DNA from 2 places in the Gordonia insulae genome. Region 1 is predicted to be linked to the other one. Evidence: predicted binding sites of a transcription regulator. Region 1 holds the regulator's gene; the other holds the start of a gene.
The links. The regulator LexA, encoded in region 1, represses DNA repair genes until DNA is damaged. The targets are predictions, from matches to a motif close to CGAACANNTGTTCG.

Region 1 (8,021 bases):
GCACCGACCACCGAGGACCGCCGAGCGCTGACCGATCGGCTCGCCGACCTGACCATCGTCGACGCACACCGTCTGCGCCGACGGCTCGAGAAGCTCGGCAGGTCGCCTAAGCAGTCGGCCTGGGACGCACTGGTCGCCGATGTCGAGAAGGCGCAGGCGCGGATCGACCGTCGCCGCGCCGCGCTGCCGGTGCTCACCTTTCCGCCCGACCTCCCGGTGTCCGCGGCGCGCGAGGAGATCGCCGCGGCCATCGCCGATCACCAGGTGGTCGTGGTCGCCGGTGAGACCGGATCGGGGAAGACGACGCAGTTGCCGAAGATCTGCCTGGAGCTCGGACGTGGGGTGCGGGGCGCGATCGGGCACACGCAGCCCCGACGGATCGCGGCGAGTTCGGTGGCCCGCCGCATCGCGGACGAGACCGGGACCGAGATCGGCGACGCGATCGGCTTCTCGGTGCGGTTCACCGATCGTTCGGGCGCCGACACGCTGGTCAAGGTGATGACCGACGGCATCCTGCTGCGCGAGATCGGCACCGATCCACTGTTACGCGGATACGACACCCTCATCATCGACGAGGCCCACGAGCGCAGCCTCAACATCGACTTCATCCTCGGCTACCTGAAACGTCTGCTGCCCCGACGACCCGATCTGAAGGTGATCATCACATCGGCGACGATCGAGCCGGATCGGTTCGCGCGCCACTTCTCCACTGCCGGCGCCGGGAGCGAAGCGAGCGGGCCGAATCGACCCGGCGCCGGGAGCGAAGCGAGCGGGCCGAATCGACCCGGCGCCGGGAGCGAAGCGAGCGGGCCGAATCGACCCGGCGCCGGGAGCGAAGCGAGCGGGCCGAATCGAACGGGCGCCGGGAGCGAAGCGAGCGGGCCGAATCGACCCGGCGCCGGGAGCGAAGCGAGCGGGCCGAATCGACCCGGCGCCGGGAGCGAAGCGAGCGGGCCGAATCGACCCGGCGCCGGGAGCGAAGCGAGCGGGCCGAATCGACCCGGCGCCGGGAGCGAAGCGAGCGGGCCGAATGTGCCCGGTGCCCCCGGCGATGTACCGATCCTGGAGGTGTCCGGGCGGGCGTATCCCGTCGACGTCCGTTACCGGCCTTTCGGCGACGACCGGGAGCCGGATTCCGATCATCGTGACCTCGATCAGGCGCAGGCGATCGATCAGGCCGTCGGCGAACTGTGGGCGTCGCACGCCCGCGGCGACATCCTGGTGTTCCTGCCGACCGAGCGTGACATCCGGGAGACCGCCGACGCCCTCCGTCATCGGGCTGCCGCCGGCGCCGAGATCGTCCCGCTCTTCGCCCGCCTGTCCATCGCGGATCAGCAGCGGGTGTTCTCCCCGTCGTCGGGTCGGCGCATCGTGCTGGCCACCAATGTGGCCGAGACGTCGCTGACGGTGCCCGGTATCCGGTATGTCATCGACACGGGGACCGCGCGGATCTCCCGGTACTCGACGCGATCCAAGGTCAACCGGCTGCCGATCGAGCCGGTCTCGCAGGCCTCTGCGCGTCAGCGCGCCGGCCGATGCGGCCGTGTCGCCCCCGGCGTCTGCATCCGCCTTTACGCCGAGGACGATTTCGACGCCCGGCCCGCATTCACCGACCCCGAGATCCTGCGCACCAATCTCGCCGCGGTGATCCTGCAGATGGCGGCACTGCGTCTCGGTGACGTGTCGGCGTTCCCGTTCGTCCAACCGCCGGACACCCGCGCCATCAGGGACGGCATGGCGGTCCTCACCGAGCTCGGTGCGATCCGCGAAACCCACCGCGACGATCATGAGCCGGTCCTCACCCCGGTCGGCCGGGACATGGCCCGGATTCCGGTGGATCCGCGGCTGGCCCGGATGCTCATCGCCGCGCATGAGGGCGGTTGTCTCGACCATGTCCTGGTGATCGCCGCCGCCCTGTCGATCCCGGATGTTCGGGAGCGGCCTGCCGAGCATCGCGAGGGCGCCGACGCCGCGCACCGGCGGTTCGTCGTGCCGGGGTCGGAGTTCCTCACCTACCTGGAACTCTGGTCGTATCTGTCGGATCGACGACAAGAGCTGTCCGGCAACCAGTTCCGCCGTCAGTGCGAGCGTGAGTTCCTCCATTTCCTGCGCATCCGGGAATGGCAGGAGCTCCATCGTCAGCTGACCCGCATCGTGTCGGACCTCAAGTGGTCGGCAACGCCGACCACCCGCGACGGCGACGCGATCCACCGGGCGATCCTGGCCGGCCTGCTCGGCAACATCGCCGTGCGGCAGGGGGATACCCGCGATTACACCGGCGCCCGCAACACCAGCGTCGCCATCTTCCCGGGCTCCTCGCTGTCCCGAAAGCCTCCCCCCTTCATCATGGCCGCCGAGATCGTCGAGACGTCACGGCTCTTCGCGCATACGGTCGCCGGGATCGACCCACTGTGGGCGGAGCGACTCGCGGGCGACCTCGCTCGCCGGTCGTACAGCGAACCCCACTGGTCCGCCAAGCGCGGGTCCGCGATGGCCTATGAGCGGGTGACGCTGTACGGGGTGACCCTCGTCGCACAGCGTCGTGTGCCGTTCGGCTCCATCGATCCGCTCACCTCCCGGGAGATGTTCATCCGGCATGCGCTCGTCGAGGGCGATTGGCGCACCGATCACGCGTTCTTCCATCGCAATCGCGACCTGCTCGAGAAGGCCGCCGACGTCGAACACCGTGCTCGTCGCCGAGATGTGGTGATCAGCGAACAGCAACTGTTCGACTTCTACGACGCACGGGTAGGCGCCGACGTGGTGTCGGCACGGCATTTCGACACCTGGTGGAAGAAGACGCGCCGAGAGCAGCCCGATCTGCTGGACCTGCGCCGAGAGGACGTCGCCGCGGACGTCGCGGTCGCCGACACGGATTTCCCCGGTGCCTGGCAACAGGGCGAGACGCGGCTGGAACTCCGCTATCGATTCGAGCCGGGCGCGCCCGATGACGGGGTGACCGTGGTGATCCCGCTGCCGCTCCTCGATCATGTGCGATCCGCCGGGTTCGACTGGACCGTTCCGGGACTACGCTCCGAACTCGCCACCGAACTCGTCAAGTCCCTGCCGAAGGCACTGCGCAAGTCCATGGCTCCGGCCCAGCGCTTCGCCGATCTCGCGCTGTCCCGCCTGACGCCCCGCGCCGAGCCGCTGGTGACCGGTCTCGCCCGGGAACTCTCCACGATCACGTCGATGACGGTGTCCCCCGCTGATTTCGCACCCGACCGCATCCCCGGGCACCTGACGATGAACTTCGCGGTGATCGATCGCACGGGAGCCACGATCGCCGGCAGCAAGTCGCTCGCCGACCTGAAGAAGCGGTTCGCCGATCACGACGAGGACGCGCCGCGACGCCGGGCGAGCTTCACGTCATGGACCGCGGACGGGATCGGCGAACTCGAGGACACCACCACGACCACTGTTGCCGGACAGACGATCACCCGCCACCCGGGACTCGAGGTGGTACGCGACGATGCCGGCCGGGCGACCGGTGTCGCGCCGGCCGAGTTCGCGAATGCCGCCGAGCGCGACCGCCGTTTGGCGGAGTCCGTCGTCGTCCTGCTCGAGTCGGCGATCCCCACGCTGTCCAGAAAGATCACCGGTACTCTCGATCCCGAGGGCCGACTTGCGTTGAGCCAGAATCCGTATCATCGTCCCGACGAGCTGGTGGCGGACTGCACGCGGCGCGCCATTCGCGACCTGGCGGCGACCCGCGACCTGACCACCATCCGCACCCCCGATCAGTTCGCCCGCCTGCGGGACTCACTGCGGCCGGCCGTGATCGACGCCGCCCCGGAGTATTTCCGGATGGCGACCGACGTGCTCCGGCACCTCGCACCCCTACGGTCGGAGATCGACGAGGTCAGTGGTTCGGTTGCCGCGGACGACGTCGCCGAGCAGCTGGACAATCTGGTGTTCGACGGGTTCGTCGCCGCGACCCCGCGAATCCACCTCACGCACATACCCCGCTACCTTCAGGCCGCCGAGAACCGCTTGGCCGATCTGGTCGGTTCGACGACCCGCGATCGGGACGGACTCGCTGCCGTCGATCGGGTGATCGCGCACTGGAATCGGCGCATCGACCAATTGCCGGCAGGTCGCCGTGACGCGTTCAACGACCGTGCCCACTGGCTGGTGGAGGAACTGCGGGTCGGGCTCTTCGCCCAGCGCCTCGGTACCGCCTACCCGATCTCGGAGAAGCGTGCCATCCGCGCCCTCGACGACTTCCGCTGACGCCGCCCGGGCCGCTCAGTCCGAGACCGAACCCGCGGTGTCGACCGTGTTCTCGTGCGTCAGATTTCCCTGTAGGTCGTCGATCTCCCGCTGGAAATCCTCCAACGATTCGAACGAGCGGTACACCGAGGCGAACCGGAGATAGGCGACCTCGTCGAGATCGCGGAGCGGCCGCAGGATCGCCAGACCGACCTCGTTGCTGGGGATCTCGGCCGAACCCGACGCGCGGACCGCGTCCTCCACCTGTTGCGCCAACTGTGCCAGGGCGTCCTCGGCGACCGCCCGGCCCTGGCAGGCCCGGCGGACACCGCGCATCACCTTCTCGCGGCTGAACGGTTCGGTCACCCCATTGCGTTTGACCACCGACAGGACCGCGCTCTCCACGGTCGAGAACCGGCGCCCGCACTCCGCACACGAACGGCGTCGTCGGATCGCCTGCCCTTCGTCGGCGACACGCGAGTCGATGACCTTGGTGTCTTCGTTCTTGCAAAACGGGCAGCGCATGTCGTCCTCACGCACATCTCGGGACACGCCGGCGCACCGGATGCTCGCTGCGCCGTGCCGGTTTCCGGCTGGACCCTGTGTCACGAGGATACCGTCCGACGATCAGCGGTAGGCGGGCGCGATCAGCGCCTGACCCACGCGGAGACCCGACGACGGGAGGTCGTTGCGCTCGACGATCTGCTGGATCACCGCCGCGCGCGGCACGTCCGGCGCGACCCGGTCCGCGATGGAGCTCAGCGAGTCACCCTGTCGGACGTGGACGATCTCGGTGCCCGCCGGGGTGGGCGCGACCGAGGCCGCGTAGTTCGACCCGATGATCGCCACCGCCCACACCAACACCGCCAGGGCCCCGCCGAGCACGACCGCGAGGGCCGTGGTGCGCCGGCGCACATAGATGCGTCGGTCGACCGCGGGTGCTGCGCAGCGCGTGCCCGCGACGACGGGCGCCGCGACCCGTCCCGCGGGTCGGCGATCCGCGGGTCGCGTGCGCTCCACCTGGGCGCCGCGCCGTGGCCGGGTGCTGACACCCGTGACCGGACGGCCGACCTGGCCGGTCCGCCCGGTGCCGAAGGGCGAGGCCGCGCGGCCGCGGGCCCGATGTGTCGGGCTGCCGGCGTCACGCATCGGGACGCCGGTGGTCGCCGGACGGGTGCGGGTGAGAGTCGACGTGCTCATCGTGTCCTCCTCGGTTCCCGATCGACGGGTGTCGATCACATGTTCGATGGAACGCATGTTCGATTTGTAGCACGTGTCGCCGACAAAGTCTCGACACGCGTCGAACAAATGTTTGAACAAGTCGGAACGGTCGGTTACTGTCGGCGCTACAGGAACGCATCGACCAGCCACTTTGCGAGCGAGGCTCCCCAGACAGCGCGACAGCCACCAGCCGACGCGCAGACACCGACAGAGAGGACTCACCGATGAGCGACAAGGCCGGCGGGCGGCGTCCAGCGCCCCGCGGGATCGATGACAGCCAGCCCGATGGTGTGACGGGCCCGACGTCGGACCCGGTCGCGGATGCCCCGGTCGTCGTCGATCCACAGGTGGCGGAGTCGACCCTGACCCCCCGTCAGCGCGGTGTCCTCGAGTTCATCCGTCAATCGGTGCGTGAGCGCGGCTACCCGCCGAGCATCCGGGAGATCGGCGATGCCGTCGGCCTGACGTCCACCTCATCGGTCGCACATCAGCTCCGCACGTTGGAGCGAAAGGGCCTGTTGAAGCGCGATCACAACCGTCCGCGTGCGGTGAACATCCAGGACGGCGACCACAACCCACCCGGCGGGACCTCGGCTCAGGCCGACGACCCACAGCTGCCGACACCGACCTTCGTCCCGGTGCTCGGTCGGATCGCGGCCGGCGGCCCGATCCTGGCCGAGGAGGCCGTCGAGGATGTGTTCCCGCTGCCACGCGAATTGGTGGGCGAGGGCTCGCTGTTCCTGCTTCGGGTGGTCGGTGAATCGATGATCGACGCCGCCATCTGCGACGGCGACTGGGTTGTCGTCCGGCAGCAGAACGTCGCCGACAACGGCGACATCGTCGCGGCGATGATCGACGGGGAGGCGACGGTGAAGACGTTCAAGCGCAAAGACGGTCACGTCTGGCTGATGCCGCACAACGAGCTGTTCGAACCCATACCCGGGGACGACGCGGCCGTGCTCGGCAAGGTCGTCACGGTGATGCGTCGCATCTGATCACCCCGCTCTGATCACCCCGCGACGAGCACTGTCGGCGGCCGGGACTCCCGGCCGCCGAACCGTTGCTCGCTCGCCCGTGCGCCGGTGACTCAGCCGGCGAGCGCCGCCGCGGCCGCGGCTCGCGCTGCGGCGGGATCGGCCGTGGCGAGCGCGGCCTCCGCTGCGACGCGGCACTGCTCGGTACTGACGAGACCCAGGCGCGCGCCCACCGCGGCCGCGGCTGCCGGAGCCGCCGACAACGAGGTGACGCCGAGTCCGATCAGGACGCACGCGAGCAGCGGATCGGCCGCCGCCTCGCCGCAGACGCCGACCGGCTTGTCGAGATCGCGTCCGGCCCGCGCGACCGTCGCGATCAGCGCCAGGACCGCGGGCTGCCACGGATCGGTCAGCGTCGCGAGTTCGGCCGACATCCGATCGGCGGCCATCGTGTACTGCGTGAGGTCGTTGGTGCCGATGGAGACGAAATCGACCTCGGCGAGGATCGCGGGTGCGAGGATCGCCGCGGCCGGTACCTCGATCATCACTCCCGCGACCAGCCCGCGGCTGCGCACCTCACCGGCGAACTCGGCGGCCTCCGCGGCCGATGCGATCATCGGCGCCATGACCCAGGGTTCGGCCGTACTCTTCGCCGCCGCGGCCGCGATCGCGTCCAGCTGCGTCGCCCGGATCTCGGGGTGGTCGAGGGCGATCCGGTTGCCCCGCACACCGAGTGCGGGATTGGCCTCGTTGAGCTGGGTGACGAACTTCAGCGGCTTGTCCGACCCGGCGTCGAGCGTGCGGATGACCACCTTCTGGCCGGGGAACGCATCGATCACCTCGCTGTAGAGCGTGGTCTGCTCTTCCACCGTCGGTGCGTCCGTGCGGTCGAGGAACGCCAGTTCGGTCCGGAACAGCCCCACTCCCTCGACGGGGTATCCGGTCGCCGTGCGCGCCGACGTCCCGTCCGCCACGTTGGCCAGCACGGCCACCTCGTGTCCGTCCGCGGTCCGGCCCGGACCGGACCAGTCGGCGATGGCGGCGGCACTGCGTCGACTCTCCTCGACGTCGGACTCGGCACTCGCCGCGTCGGGCTCGATCTCCATCGTGCCCGCCGTGCCGTCGACCAGGACGCTGGTGCCTGCCGGCACCGATGCCAGGCCGGTGACCGCGACGATGCACGGAATCCCCAACTGGCGGGCGATGATCGCGGTATGACTCGTCGGGCCGCCGAGTCGGGTGACGAGCGCGGTGATCCGGGTCGGATCCAGTCCCGCGGTGTCGGCGGGTGCGAGGTCGTCGGCCAGCAGGACCGACGGCACGTCGGGTTCGGGCACGCCCGGTTCCGGCACTCCCAACAGCTCGGCGACGACCCGGTCGCGTACGTCGTTCAGGTCGGTCACGCGCTCGGCCATGAGCCCGCCCAGCTTGGTGAACATGGCGGCGAACTGTTCGGTCGCGGCCACGGCCGCGGCCGGTGCCGCGGTGCCCTTCGCGATCAGTGCCGATGCGGCGCCCACCCAGCCGCGATCCTCGGCGAGGCCGGCCGTCGCCGACAGCACCTCGGCCGCCGCACCCGAGGCGTGTGAGGCACGGTCACGGAGTCGGCCGGCG
Region 2 (8,021 bases), 1.6 Mb from region 1:
GCCATCGACGACCCGTCCGGCGCCGCGCTGCGTGCCGCCCGCGATCTGGCGACTCGGCTCGAGGAACTACCGGTGCGGTGGGGGATCGGGGTCTCCTATGGCATGTCGTTCGCCGGCAACGTCGGAGCCGAGCAACGCTACGAGTACACCGTGATCGGTGACCCGGTGAACGAGTGCGCTCGCCTCTCCGAGCTCGCCAAGCATGCGACGGTGCCGGTCCTCGCGGGTGACGCCGCGATCGCCGCGGCGGGTGACGAAGCCGATCACTGGCGTTCGGTGGGCACGCGGACGCTCCGCGGCCGACCTCGACCGACCGAGGTGTTCGTGCCCGATTCGATGGTTGCCGAGCCGTCGGCGCCGACGGTCGCCGGGGTGATCTCGGGACTGCTGCGGCCGGCCCGACGGGTGGGACTGATCGGGCTGCTGCGGCTGCCACTCATGCGGGTCCGCCGTTGACGGCCCCGGGTGCCGTCAATAGCGTGGGTCACATCATTCGATGAACAGGGGGCGCGAGCGCATGGGTGAGTGGTCGGTAGCAGACATCCCGGATCAATCGGGCCGAACGGTGGTCATCACGGGCGCCAACAGCGGTCTGGGCGCGGAGACCGCGAAAGCGCTCGCGGCCGCCGGCGCGAACGTCGTCCTCGCGTGCCGGAACACGGAAAAGGCCGAGGTGGTGGCGCGGGAGATCGGATCGTCCGCGACGATCGCGCGGTTGGACCTCGCCGACCTCGACTCGGTGCGTGCCTTCGCCGACGACCTCACCGGCGCCGACGTGCTCATCAACAACGCCGGTGTGATGGCCATCCCGCTGCGCCGCACGACGCAGGGATTCGACATGCAAATGGGCACAAACCATTTGGGACACTTCGCACTGACCGCGTTGGTGTTGCCGAAGATCACCGATCGCGTCGTGACGTTGTCGTCGTCGATGCATCAGTTCGGCCGGATCGACCTCGGCGACCTGAATTGGGAGAAGCGGCGCTATCGCCGCTGGCGCGCCTATGGTGACTCCAAGATGGCCAATCTGATGTTCGGCAAAGAACTCGCCGAGCGGCTGGCCGCCAGTAGTTCGGCGACGTCGTCGCTCATCGCCCATCCCGGCTATGCCGCGACCGAACTGCAGGGCAAGTCCGGCACGGTCGAGGACGTGTTCATGAACGTCGCGAACAAGGTGTTCGCGCAGTCGGCCGCCGCCGGCGCCCTGCCGACGCTGTACGCGGCGACCTCGCCCGACGCGACCAACGGCACCTTCTACGGTCCGACCCAGATGTTCGGCGCTCACGGAGCCCCGGGGATCTCCGGCTACAACAAGCGCGCCGACGACAAGGTGTTCCGCGACGGACTGTGGACAGCGTCGGAGAAGCTGACCGACATCACGTTCGGGGTGTGACGTCGGCCCGAAGCCCGGAACCTACTGGACGTCGAACTTGATGGAGTTCGACGCACCGGAGATCCCGTCGGTGACGGTGATCGCGTAGGAGCCGGGCGCCCGCAGCGAGAAGGACTTCACGGCGGTGCAGTCGGCGGTTTTGGTCAGCTTGGCCTTGGCCGGGATCTTGGGTCCCGACAACGCGATCTGCATTGCGCACTCATTGCCGTCGATCACCGGACCGGAGTCGATGGTCGAGTTCCACCGCACCCCGAGCTGTGAGTTCCTTGGGTAGACACCGGGGGAGATGGGTTGCGCCTTGGGTGCATACACCCAGACGTTGATGGACTTCACACCGTTGGGTGCGTCGGGTCGTCCCAGTTTCCCGAAGTGCTGCGGCTTGTTTCCCGACGATCCGAGCGCCGCGCTACCCGTGTCGAGGAGATCCGAACTCCCCGATCCGGAACTCCCGAACAGGCTGTCGAGCGGACCTGCGGCCGCAGGTGCGGCGGCGGCGGCGATCGCGGCAGCGGTCAGCATGGTGGCGGCGGCGGACTTTCGGATCATGGTTCTCTTTCGGCTCGACCCCGGGGCAACTCCCCGATTCAACCATCACCGCGACGACGCCGGGATCGTGGGTTGTGTCGATGTCCGGAGTGCCGGGAACGGTCTACCAGACCCCGGGCGGCCGGAACTGGACGCTGATCCGAGGGCCGACGCCGACGGTCTTGGGGACCGAATGCTCCCATGTCCGCTGGCAACTGCCGCCCATCACCAGCAGATCGCCGGGGCCGACGACGAACTTCAGCGCAGCGCCGCCGCCGCGCGGGCGCAACGCGAGGGGGCGCGGCGAACCCAGCGACAGGATCGCGACCATGGTGTCCTCGGCGGAACCACGGCCGATCCGGTCGCCGTGCCACGCCACGCTGTCGGCGCCGTCGCGGTAGAGACAGAGGCCCGCCGTGGCGAAGCCCTCGGGCAGCTCCGGCCGGTAGTGGCGCGTCAGGGCATCGCGTGCCTGCACCAGGAGCGGATCCGGGAAGGTGCCGGCGTCCAGATAGGTCGCGACGAGCCGCGGAACATCGACGACACGGTCGTACATGCGGCGGCGTTCGGCCCGCCAGGCGGCTTGCGCGCGAAGGCGATCGAACAGCAGGTCTGATCCGGAGATCCACCCCGGCCGCAGATCGACCCATGCGCCATCGGCGAGCGGTCGGCGTGTGATCGCGTCGAGAGACCTGATGCGGGTCTCGTCTTCCTGCTGATCGAAGAGCGACCCCTGTATGCCCGCGGTCATCGGCCCAGCCTACCGGACGATGCGAACGTGTGTTCGATGATCCACGTCGCTCGGTCGGACGGGGGAGTGGTCGGCCACAAAACCGCACCTCGTGGTGGCGAAGGCCGGAATGTTTTGTTATCCAGTAACAAGTGGTAGTCACTAACACTTTGTGATGAACCGCGTCGTCGCACGTCGGATTCGAAGGGAAGACCATGGCGTCGTTCTTGTTTCGGGTCGGGAGGTTCTCCTTCCGGCACAAGTGGTGGGTGATCGCGGTCTGGTTGCTGGCCGCTCTCACGGTTTCGGGCCTGGTCGGCGCGTTGAGCCCCAAGTTCGCGAAGGACTTCAGTCTGCCCGGGACCGATTCCGGAACCGCGACGTCGCAGGTCGAGGAGTATTTCCCCGATGTGATGAAGCAGCAGTCGCAGGCGTCGACCAGTGTGCTGGTGGCCGCCGACGACGGGCTGGCCGCGCACTCGGCGCAGATCGACGCACTCGTCTCCGACCTGCAGAAACTTCCCGAACTGACCGACGCGGCAACCGTGGTCAACCCGCTGACGGTTGCTCGGGCGCAGCCGGCGCTCGCGTCCTCGGTGGTCGGCGACGACGGGAAGGTCGGTCTGATCCAGATCCGCCAGAACGTCGAGATCATGGACCTCACCGTCGACCAGAAAGAGGAACTGACGGAGTTGCTCGCCGATCACCGCGCCGGCGGACTCCAGGTGGAGGCCACCGGTTCGCTGATGCAGGTGATGGAGGCCGGCGGCACGGCCGAGCTGATCGGTTTCGCCGTGGCGTTCGTGGTGATGATCGTCGCGTTCGGTGCGATCGTGGCCGCCTTCATCCCGCTCGTCACCGGACTGGTCGGCGTGATGCTCACGATCATGTTGCTCACGCTCTCGGCGGAGTTCCTCAGCATCAACGAGACGGCCACCGGCATCGTGACCATGCTCGGCATCGCGGTCTCGATCGACTACGCGTTGTTCATCGTCTCGCGCTTCCGGACCGAACGACGGCGGGGTGGTAGTCCGGCGGATGCGATCGGACGTGCCGTGGGAACGGCTGGTTCGGCGGTCGTGTTCGCCGGTCTGACGGTCATCATCGCCGTGGCGGCCCTGATGGTGATCGGCATCCCGCTCATCACCCAGATGGGCATGGGTGCGGCGGTGGCCGTCGCCGTCGCCGTCCTCGCCGCGCTGACCCTCATTCCGGCGTTGCTCGGCGCGGTCGGACGTTTCGCCTTCCTGCCGCGGATTCCGTGGATCAAACACGCCGAGGAGTCGGACACCGCGGACACCCTGGGCGTCAAGGTCGGTCGGACGGTCGTCAAGCGGCCGTTGCCGTTCATCATCGCCGGACTGGCCGTTCTGGTCATGGCCGCCATCCCGATGACGAAGCTGGAACTCGGGATGTCGCTGACCAGCGACGACGAGGCACCTGCGCAATCGCTGCTGCAACGCGGCTTCGGTGAGGGCATCAACGGTCCGTTGCTCGTGGTGCTGCACGACGACGACGGTGGTGACATCAGCGGCGTCGCGGAGCGGACCGTCGCGCACATCAAGACCCTCGATGACGTCGCGAACACCACCACACTGACGTGGATCGGCAACGGACAGGCGCGACCGAATGTCGGGGCGGACACCGCCTTGATCTCGGTGACACCCACGAGTGCACCATCCGATGGGGCCACGCATGACCTGATGGAGGAGATCCGCGCCTACACCTCCACGGCGGAGGCCGCTGGGGCCCAGCTCCACGTCGGCGGGCAGACCGCGATCATGTCGGATCTCTCGGCCAAGCTGGACAAGGCGCTGATCCCGTACCTCGTGGTCGTCGTCGGGCTGGCGTTCCTGATCATGATCGGGGTCTTCCGGTCCATCTGGGTGCCGTTGATCGGCACGGTCGGGTTCATCTTCTCGGTCCTGGCGACGTTCGGCGTGACCGTCGCGATCTTCCAGGAAGGGACGTTCGGCCTCATCGACAACCCCAAGCCGATCCTGTCGTTCCTGCCGATCTTCCTGATCGGCGTGGTGTTCGGGCTCGCGATGGACTACCAGGTGTTCCTGGTGACACGAATGCGCGAGGAATACATCCACGGCATGTCGGCGAAGGACGCCATCGTCGCCGGGTACCGGCACGGCGCCCGGGTGGTGACGTCGGCGGCGATCATCATGATCAGCGTGTTCGCCGCGTTCATGCTGTCGCCGGACACGACAGCCAAGATGCTCGGGTTCTCCCTCGCGGTCGCGATCCTGTTCGACGCCTTCATCATCCGCATGCTGGTGGTTCCGGCGATTATCGCCTTGCTCGGAGATCGCGCGTGGGGTCTGCCGAAGTGGTTGGATCGGGTCGTGGTGAACTTCGACATCGAGGGTGGCGCCGTCCGCGACCGCGGGCTGCCGGCCTCCGACCACGAGTCGACACCGCGGGAGCCCGTGGGTTCGACGAGCTGAATCGAGGAGGACGGCGAGCATGGCCACACCGACGACGACCCCGGGCGCAGGCCCGGGGCGTCGGATCGGTCTGCGGGAGAAGAACAAGATGCGTACCCGCAAGGCGATCCGTGACGCGGCGATGCGCTTGTTCGCCGAGCAGGGGTATGCGCAGACGACCGTCGAACAGATCGCACGCGAGGCCGAGGTCTCGCACACGACGTTCTTCCGGTACTTCGCGTCGAAGGAACAGGTGGTCCTCGCCGACGATCTCGAACAAGCGCGGGAGGAGGCATTGGCCGCGATTCCGCCGGGACTCGGGCATTTCGACCTGTTACGCCGACTGGTCACCGACCTGTTCCGGGTCGGGGCGGCGGACGAGTGGGTCGACAACGCCGACCGGATGCGACTCATCCAGGCCGAACCCGCGTTGCGCACCGCCTACCAGATCGAGTCGGATCGGGCGATCTCCGAGCTGACCGACTTCTTTGCCGACTACACCGGCCGATCGTCCGACGATCTGCGGCTGCGTGTGTTCATCGCCGCGGCCGGCGGTGTGATGTTCCACTTCGCCGAGTCCGACGACCTGGACGGGGACGATCTGCTCGCCACCCTGCTCGAGGCCATCGATCTTCTCGAACGGGGCCTCCCGCTCTGACGTCCGGAGCCGGAACGGCTCACCCGAGACCTCGTTCCCGCGAGGGCTCGCCACCCCGAGAAACCGTCATCCGAAAGGAGCCCCATCATGGGACGACTCGACAACAAGGTCGCCTTCATCACCGGTCTGGCCCGCGGCCAAGGCCGGGCGCACGCTGTCCGACTGGCCGCCGAAGGCGCACAGATCATCGGCGTGGACCTCGCGGGCCCGCTGCCCGGCGTCCCGTATGACTCGGCGACCGCGGCCGACGTCGAGGAGACCGGCCGGCTCATCGAGGAGCAGGGCGCCAAGGCCCACCTCGTGCAGTGCGATGTCCGCGACCTCGATGCGCTGAGAGCCGCTGTGGACGAGGGCGTGTCGATCTTCGGTGGTCTCGACGTGGTGGTCGCGAATGCCGGCATCTGCATCCCGGAGACCTGGGACGAGGTGACGCCGACCAGCTTCCGCGACACGATCGACATCAACGTGATCGGTGTGTGGAACACCGTGACCGCGACGGCGCCGCACCTGATCGAGCGCGGCGGCGGATCGATCATCGCGACGAGTTCGCTGGCCGGCAAGAAGCTGCAGCCGTTCATGGTCCACTACACCACCAGCAAACATGCGCTGGTCGGCATGACCCGCGCGTTCGCCGCCGAGCTCGGCAACCACAACATCCGGGTCAACAGCATCCACCCCGGAGCCGTCGCGACCCCGATGGGTTCCGGACAGATGGTCTCCCGGATCGAGCAGACCAATGCGGCCAATCCCCGTCTCGCCGGGATGGGGATGACCTTCCTCAACCAGTTCGTCGCCGAGGCCGACGAGATCGCCAACGTTGTCGCCTTCCTGGCCTCCGACGAATCGAAGTTCATCACCGCCGAGCACATCTCGATCGACGGTGGCGCGCAGTACTTCTGACCGCGCCTCGCGGCAGAAGACGTCGGTCAGGCGCGTCGTCGCACCGGGGTGATCGGCAGCCGCAGCGCACCGGGCGCATCGGCGGGTACCGCGGGGTGTGCCGGTGGGATCGCGTCGACCGGTAGGTAACCGGTGCCCTCCTCGGGACGCTGGTCGACGTCGCCACGGTTGGGCCACATCGCCAGCGCACGTTCGGCTTGCGCCGTGATGGTGAGCGACGGGTTGACGCCGAGATTGGCAGACACCGTCGCGCCGTCGACGACGTGCAGCCCTGGATGGCCGAACACGCGGTGATAGGCGTCGACGACACCGGAGCGTGCATCCGACCCGATCGCGCAGCCGCCGAGGAAGTGTGCGGTCATCGGGATGTTCAGCAGGTCGACGACGGATCCGCCCGCATCGCCGTCGATGCGCTCGGCGACCGACCGAACGGCCCGGTGGCCCTCGGGAATCCAGCGTGGCGGCGGATCGCCGTCGCCGGCGCGACTGGCCAGCCGCGGGCCGATCCGGCCGCGCCGCGCGAAGAGTTCGATCGAGTTGTCGGCGGTCTGCATGACCAGGGCGATGATCGTGCGCTCCGACCAATGGCGCACCGACAGCGACCGCATCGTCGCGGCCGGGTGGGTCAGCATCGCGACCACCGCCTTGATCCAGCGCGGTACGCGGCCCCCGCCGTCCACCAAGACCGCCTGCAGCAGACCGATCAGGTTGCTGCCCTTGCCATATCGGACGGGCTCGATGTGGGTGTGGTCGTTCGGGTGGAACGACGAGGTGATGGCGACACCCTGGGTGTAGTCGACCGTGCGGTCGCGTGCGGTCGCGGCGAGCACCGCCTCCGAGTTCGTCCGGACAACGCGGCCCAATCGGTCGGACAGGCGGGGGAGTGCGCCCGACTGCTGCATCGACAGCAGCAGTTTGTTGGTGCCGTAGGTGCCGGCGGCCAGGACGATCTCGTCGGCGGTGTACATGCGCGTCCGGCGACGTCGTCCGGTGCGATGCACCCCGACGGTGTACCCGCCGCCGGGATCGGGCCGGACCTCGTGCACAGACGTCATCGGGATGATCTGTGCCCCGGCCTGTTCGGCGAGATGCAGGTAGTTCTTCACCAGCGTGTTCTTGGCGCCGACCCGACACCCGGTCATGCAGGCGCCGCAGTCGGTACACCCGGTACGCTCGGGACCGGCCCCGCCGAAGAACGGGTCCGGCACGGACACCCCGGGCTCGCCGAAGAAGACCCCGACCGGGGTGGCCACGAAGGTGTCGCCGACGCCGAACTCCGCGGCGACCTCTCGCATCACGTCGTCCGCCGGGGTGACATGCGGATAGGTGGTGGCGCCGAGCATCCGCTCCGCCTGGTCGTAGTAGGGAGCGAGTTCGTCG

Region 2: a site for LexA is predicted at 2,692-2,705, ahead of D7316_RS10905 (alpha-ketoglutarate-dependent dioxygenase AlkB). Genes of this name have one in related genera too.

Annotation. Positions count from the first base shown of each region.
Region 1 covers NZ_CP033972.1:768,693-776,713, reverse strand. Annotated here, with positions in the region: gene hrpA (ATP-dependent RNA helicase HrpA) at 1-4,233, shown strand, start outside; gene nrdR (transcriptional regulator NrdR) at 4,249-4,737, opposite strand; gene D7316_RS03645 (LysM peptidoglycan-binding domain-containing protein) at 4,840-5,469, opposite strand; gene lexA (transcriptional repressor LexA) at 5,658-6,428, shown strand; partial or broken gene D7316_RS03635 (putative PEP-binding protein) at 6,521-8,021, opposite strand, start outside.
Region 2 covers NZ_CP033972.1:2,405,106-2,413,126, reverse strand. Annotated here, with positions in the region: gene D7316_RS10920 (adenylate/guanylate cyclase domain-containing protein) at 1-456, shown strand, start outside; gene D7316_RS10915 (oxidoreductase) at 518-1,393, shown strand; gene D7316_RS10910 (hypothetical protein) at 1,415-1,939, opposite strand; gene D7316_RS10905 (alpha-ketoglutarate-dependent dioxygenase AlkB) at 2,043-2,669, opposite strand; gene D7316_RS10900 (MMPL family transporter) at 2,864-5,104, shown strand; gene D7316_RS10895 (TetR family transcriptional regulator) at 5,124-5,741, shown strand; gene D7316_RS10890 (mycofactocin-coupled SDR family oxidoreductase) at 5,829-6,641, shown strand; gene D7316_RS10885 (GMC family oxidoreductase N-terminal domain-containing protein) at 6,668-8,021, opposite strand, start outside.